2 regions of the Rhizobium sp. SYY.PMSO genome follow, and region 2 is predicted to be linked to the other one. Evidence: riboswitches for the same ligand, from Rfam matches in the RefSeq annotation. Region 2 holds a riboswitch; the other holds the start of a gene.
The links. A riboswitch is a leader RNA that binds a small molecule or an ion and turns the genes downstream of it on or off. The one in region 2 is predicted to bind fluoride.
Positions count from the first base shown of each region.

Region 1 (3,409 bases), 140 kb from region 2:
GCGGCCGAACGCCTGAACGGCGGTGTGGACGAGGTGGCGCAGAATGCAATCGAGGAGGAAGCCTCATGACCTCCGTTGAGGCGGAAGCGTGCCGAAACACGCTTCGCCATGTTCCGGTGATCAACCGGCATCCGCGATCGTTTCGTCGTCCTCGCTCTGCGGGATGATCGTCTTTTCGACGAGGTGCAGATTGCTGATGGACCAGTGCTCCAGATGCTTGAAGATGATGACCTTGTCATGCAGCATCCCGCCATGTCTCCGGACGAAATTCTCCAGTTCATGGCGATGACCGATGATTTCGACGCACATCGTCAGCTCCGGATTGCGAATCTCGCTGCCGAAATCCTCCACTTTGCCGTGATTGCTGTAGCCATAATGGGTGTGGTGCGCCACGGCGTTCATCAGCCCGGCGTTCTTCGCTTCGAGGACCAGCTCGCGATAGAGGGGGCGGGAGCTCCAGAGGCTGCGAGCTCCTTTGCTCGGCATCTTTTCGCGGGGCTTCAAATAGATTCTTATCATGCCGACGTCGCTATGGGTCAGCGCATGTGAAAACTGCATTTCCTGATCCTTGATCGATGGAGTTTTGGTTCGAGCGGCCGAGGCTTGCCGCCCGAGGCGGTCAAGCAGGCTTGTCACGGGGGCGGGCCGGCCAATTTCCCGAACCTCCCGGAGCGAGACGTCGGGCGGAATGAGCCCGGCATCGTTTTTGGGAACGCCGATGCGCTGCGACAGGTAGATGCCGGAGTGTCCGCTGAAGACGTATGCGATGAAGCAGGCGGTCGCGATGTAGACCGTGTTGCCTGCACCGAAGAGCTCAAGCCCCATAATGGTGCAGGCAAGCGGGGTATTGGAGGCCGCGGCGAATACCGCCACGAAGCCCAGGCCGGCGAACAGATCGACGGGGGCGCCGATCAGCTGCGCGATGGCGTGGCCGAGAGCCGCGCCGATGAAGAAGAGGGGCGTGACCTCTCCGCCCTTGAAGCCGGCGCTCAGCGTTATGACGGTGAAAACCAGCTTGAGCAGCCAGCTCCAGTAATCGGCCCGCGACGGATCGAAAAAGCCGAGAATTGTCGGATCCGCCGGATTTGGCGACCAGACGCCGAGGCCGAGATAGGAACGCGTTCCAAGGGCGTAGACGAGGCCGATGACCAAAAGGCCGCCGACGACCGGGCGGAAGGGGGCGAACGGAAACAGCCGCTTCCAAAGCGTTTGAAGCCCGTGCGACGTTTCTGCGAATATCTGGCCGATCAGGCCGAATGCGATCCCGGCAACGGCAACCTCGGCGAATAGTTTGATATCGAGTTCGAAAGGGGCGCCCGACCCGAATGCAATGGGATATGCGACATGATGGATGCCCCAGAGATGGCAGACCCAGTCTCCCGTGACGGCCGCAATCAGGCAGGGTATCAGGGCTTCGTACTGGATGCGCCCGACGGTGAGCACTTCGAGGGCGAATACGGCTCCGGCGATCGGCGTGCCGAAGACTGCTCCAAATCCCGCTGCGATGCCTGCCATGAGCATCAGGCGGATTTCCGAGGAATCCAGCCGAAAAGCCTTGCCGACCGCGCTTGCCAGGCTGCCGCCGAGTTGCACCGCCGTCCCCTCGCGTCCGGCCGAGCCGCCGAACAGGTGGGTGAGAACCGTCGAAACGAGGATCAGCGGAGCCATGCGCAGCGGCACGCCTGCGCCCGGTTCATGGATTTGGTCGACGATGAGGTTGTTGCCTCCCTCGGCCGAACGTCCGATCCAGTGATAGACCAGTGCTATGAAGAAGCCGGCGACCGGCAGTGCGAAGAGCAGGAAAGGGTATTCGAAACGAGTTTCGGTGGCTCGATCGAGCGCCCAGAGGAAGAGAGCGCAGAGGGAACCGACGGCTGCAGCCATGGGGATTACCGCGGCAGCCCATTTCAACAAGGTGCCGATCTGCGAAAAACGGCCAGTCAAATAAGCAAACGACATGTCTGTCTCCGAACGCAGTCGGAGAGTTCGCCGTCATCGCTTTTGGGGGCGAATGACAGGCACAGGACTCCCACTGCGAGAAAATCACAGTTGAGTAGGAGTCATCAGCCTGTCAGGGCGGTTTGGTTGCGAAGAACCCGGCAGAATCCATTGCCGGAAACGCACTTACCGCATTGCAGCAGAACTTGTCAACGGCGGCATCGACAAATCTCCCTGCCTATCCGCAACCGATAATCTGAACCGCTTGCCGAACAGGGCGGCAGTCTCGCCGGCAGGGCGGCGGAGCACGATCCCGACATGTCATCGGAGGGGGATGGCCCCCTCGCGACAATCGTACTCGACTTACGGGTCGCAGACGGTTTGTTTGATCGCGGCAACCTATGCGGTTGCCGCGCCTTGCGCTCCTGCACTCCACGCCTGCCGGTCTTGGCCTCGGTGCAAGGTCATTTTCCTGCGCCGGATCGTGGAAGGCATTCAGATGGCGGCGCGGCAGCCGACGCTAGGTCATCAGAGCGGCCTGACGTTTTCCGCCTTGGACTTGCCGGTCTTGCGATCCTGGCCCAGATCGTAGGAAACGGACTGGCCCTCTCTCAGCACGTCGCCGTATTGCAGAGCGGAGACATGGACGAATACGTCAGCTCCGCCGGTTTCCGGCGTAATGAAGCCAAAGCCCTTGTCGGTGTTGAAAAACTTAACTTTGCCTGTCGGCATGAGAATCCTCTTGTTTTGTCGCGTGATCGCGGCGCTAACCTAGCGGTCAGCCTTTGCCAGATCAAGCCGCTATGCTGCTGCACTCGATTGTACGTACTTCGGGATCTACAATATGAAAAGCCCGCTCGGCACACGCCTTTCTATCCTTTGGCACACGCCTTTCTATCCTTTGGCCCGCGCATGTTCAATCCATGCTCTCATGGCGGCCATTGCCGCTCCGGCGCGCGGTGCCTGCCTCCATTGCCTCGCGAAAATGTTCTATCCGCCTAAAATCGCGCCCCGGATCATCCGTTGCTGGTGAAGCCGGGCCGGTCCGGATGCGTCAGGCAGCGGCAAACGCTTCAAGGACGTGACGCCGTCCATCGTTGATGACGAACTCCATCGCCTTGTGCGCCGCCGCGCCGTCGCCCGCGGCGATGGCATCGACGATGGCCATATGCGTATCGGCTATATTGCCAAACCCGTTGCTCGCAGGAGGCGCGCTCATGCGGAACATGCCGACAAGCGCCGCCTCGATAAGCCCGCCGAGCGACCGCATGAACGGATTGCCCGAAGCCTCGGTGATCGCCAGATGGAAATGCAGGTCGGCAACCGCAAGGCTGTCCGGCGTGTGATGCGCAGCCGCCATGGACGCGGCAAGACGGCGAAGCAGGTCGATGTCCTCCCGGCTCGCCCGCTGCGCCACCAGACCCGCCGCGAACGGCTCGAACGCCATGCGTATGTCGTAAAGGTGGAGAAG
Region 1 covers NZ_CP177351.1:1,027,085-1,030,493, reverse strand. Annotated here, with positions in the region: gene crcB (fluoride efflux transporter CrcB) at 1-69, shown strand, start outside; gene ACJJVH_RS31415 (DUF190 domain-containing protein) at 121-1,959, opposite strand; fluoride riboswitch at 2,048-2,123, opposite strand; gene ACJJVH_RS31410 (cold-shock protein) at 2,467-2,670, opposite strand; gene ACJJVH_RS31405 (FadR/GntR family transcriptional regulator) at 2,993-3,409, opposite strand, start outside.
Region 1: another riboswitch for fluoride. It lies ahead of ACJJVH_RS31415 (DUF190 domain-containing protein); the one in region 2 lies ahead of ACJJVH_RS32085 (ABC transporter ATP-binding protein).

Region 2 (3,409 bases):
AAGACAAGCCTATTGAATTTGCGCAGGACATAGAGCTGGAGGTGCTTCTCGCTGCCGCCGCGAAAGACGACGCCTACGTCCACGACATCATGGCGGCAGCGTGCCTTGAGGCATGGACGAATGACGTTCCGACCATCCTCTACCGCCAGGACATCATGAAAGATTGCATCGCAAACGCGGCAACCGTGCGTCGATTTTACCAGCTCGCCATAGAGCCGCTGAATCGCGAGCATAGCTGGAGCTTCAGCCTTTACGGCCGGGACCCCTCTTCGATGGTTGGCAGCGGCGTGAGAACGCTGCAAAGCTGCCTCGATATCCTTGGGCGCCTTCGCGACATCTGCTCGGCAAGCGCCCATCGCTTTACGTCACGCGGCTTTCGGCAGCTCTTTGCAACACTGGAGCGCGATCTCGACAACGACTATCTGGCCGCCGCCCGTGCGGATCTCGATAACCTGACATTCAAAAGCGGTCTTCTTCTCAGCGCGCATGTCGGCGGCGGCGGCAAGGCGGTTGAAACGATGCTTCGCAAGCCGCAGAAGCGTGACCTGAGCTGGGTTCGCCGAGCGTTTACGCCCGGTGCCCAGAGCTATACACTCCAGCTGCAACCACGGGATGATGCCGGAGCGCAGGCCTTTGGCGAACTGCAGGGAAGAGGCCTCGGCCTGATTTCGGATGCCGTCTACCAGTCAGCTAGGCATGTGTTGAGTTTCATCGGCGCGTTTCGTGCCGAACTGGCCTTCTATATCGGCTGCCTCAACTTGTGGGAGCATCTTGAAGAGATCGGGGAAAGTGTCGCTTTTCCAGTACCGAAGAACAAGGACGGCATATTCAATTGCCGCAATCTGCGGGATGTCTGTCTCGCGCTGACGATGAAACGGCCTCCGGTCGGCAATAGCATAATTGCGGATGACAGGCCTCTCGTCATCATCATGGGAGCCAACCGCGGCGGAAAATCGACCTTCTTGCGCAGCGTCGGGCTCGCGCAATTGATGCTCCAATGCGGGATGTTTGTTACCGCCGACGCCTTCGAATCCTCGTTGCACAGCGGGCTTTTTACCCATTTCAAGCGGCAGGAGGATCGCTCGATGCGCAGCGGCAAGTTCGACGAAGAGCTGGTGCGTATGAGCGGGATCGCCGATCGAATGCATCGCAAAGCGATCGTTCTATTCAACGAGTCTTTCGCTGCCACTCACGAGGAGGAAGGATCCGAGATCGCGAAGCAGATCGTGGCCGCATTGCGCGAGAACGCCGTCACGGTCTTTTTCGTCTCGCATATGTACGAGTTCGCCCGGGCCTTCATCGACGACCCGCATGTGCTTTTCCTGCGTGCCGAGCGCCGTGAAGATGGCAGCAGAAGCTTTCAGCTTAACGAAGCCAGGCCGCTGTCGCAGAGTTATGGCGTCGACCTCTATGAGCGAATCTTCAAGGTCCCTCAGGATGCCGGCTAACGTAAGCCTCCCCTGACGTTTGCGCAGTCTACCGAAAACTTGATCCGATAGCTCTTACGCCTCGCGGGTCAGGGGAATTGCCGGCCACGTTCGGCTCATGGCCCGCATGATCGTCAATCGAAAGGGAATGGTGTCTCCCTCAACCGCCGTCATGGCTGATGACCCCTGCCAGTTCAACCCGATGGAACGGTGGGAGAAGTCATGGAATATGAGATTGCCAACACTCCGGAGACGTTGTCAGGAAACTTCGATCCACAGGATACCGTCTGTTCGTCCCTGCGGGACCGAGGGAGGAAATTTACGGAACCTTCGCGCCTGAACGGCGGCGACCGCAGCCCGTCCGTCCTGCGGCTGCATGAGCTTCGCACCTCCATCGCAGGCAGACCGCTTCATCGCGGCATCGACCTTTCTGTCGATCGGGGAGAAATCGTCGGCATCGTTGGCAACTCCGGGTCGGGCAAATCTCTGCTCCTCAAATGCATCATGGGGCTGCTGCCACCCGACGACGGGATCGTTGAGATGTTCGGCACCGACATTTACTCTGCCCGGGATGCGGAGTTGCGCAGGATCGCATCACGTTGCGGGGTACTTTTCCAGCACAATGCGCTCTTTTCAACATTGACTGTGCGGGAGAATGTCGCAGTCCCGCTCAGGCATCTCAGCGGACTGCCGGACGATCTTCTGCATGAGATTGCGGATGTGAAGATCGCTGCGGCCGGCCTGCCGGCAGACGTAGCCGACAGGCTTCCGGGTGAACTGTCCGGCGGCATGGCAAAGCGCGCCGGCCTTGCACGGGCGATCGCCACCGATCCCGAACTGCTGCTGCTCGATGAACCAACTACCGGGCTTGACGTGATTATGGCGGAACAGATCGACTCCCTTATCCATGACATGGCCCGAGTTCAGAACATTGCCGTCATTCTTGTCACTCATGACGTCGATACGCTTTTCGAGATCTGCGATCGCGCGGCAGCATTGTTTGACGGCGAGATTGTCACGCTTTGCGAACCGCGCTTCCTGCATAAATCTCCCCATCCCTGGGTAAAAGCATTCCTGAACGCCAGACCAAGAACGCTTCGAGCCAGCTAGCCGGATAGCAGAACCTGAGCTGCGGTGCGGGGTTTCGCTCGTGCTGCATCCCAGACTGTTCTCGCAGCACCGAGATTCATTGCTTGGAAGGCGGCAAATGGTTGCCTCATGTCCGGGACATGACCGACTTGTGAAACCGGCTCACCCGCCAAAGCAGCGGCAGCGCCAGAACCTGACATAGAGCCGAGAAGATTATGACGTCGGAAATGCTCTTGTCGTATAACCAGCCGATGGTCGCGCTGCCGAGGAACCAGGCTACGCCATAGCCGGCGGTAAAAAGACCGAAGGCCGATGCCCTTCTGTCCTCCCCGACCATGGGAGATACGGCGGCCGGAATAATCGATTCATGCACTCCCATTCCAATTCCCCAGATTCCAGCACCTAGCAGGGCAATCCAGAAATTACCTAGAAAGACGAGCGGCGCGGAAGCGGCGCAGACGATCGTGAGCGGCAAAAGGATTTTAAAGCCATGGTGGTCGAACATTCTGCCAAAAATCATGGATGCCGTTCCACTCACTCCCATTGCGATCGCATAGAAGATTGCTATCCACTGTCCCGTCACCGTCCCACTGACCTGAAAGTGGTAGGCTATGACCGGATAGTCGGCAAAGCCGGCCGCGACCAATCCCGCTCCGGCAAGATAGACCCAGAAAGCACCGGGGAACTGCCCCTTCGCCGACAGACTATGTTCGTCCAATGGGCCGGGATCCGGGTAAAGAAGCCGTGCAAGCATGAGCATGGTCAGGTTGAAGACAGCCGGAATCACGAGGATCGCGAATGCTTCTCGATAGCTTCCGCGATGCGCAATGACCGCAGCGATGATCAGGGGACCGCACATGGCGCCGAATTGATCCATCGCCTCATGGATCCCG
Region 2 covers NZ_CP177351.1:1,170,994-1,174,402, forward strand. Annotated here, with positions in the region: gene ACJJVH_RS32080 (MutS-related protein) at 1-1,448, shown strand, start outside; fluoride riboswitch at 1,563-1,623, shown strand; gene ACJJVH_RS32085 (ABC transporter ATP-binding protein) at 1,650-2,537, shown strand; gene ACJJVH_RS32090 (MFS transporter) at 2,644-3,409, opposite strand, start outside.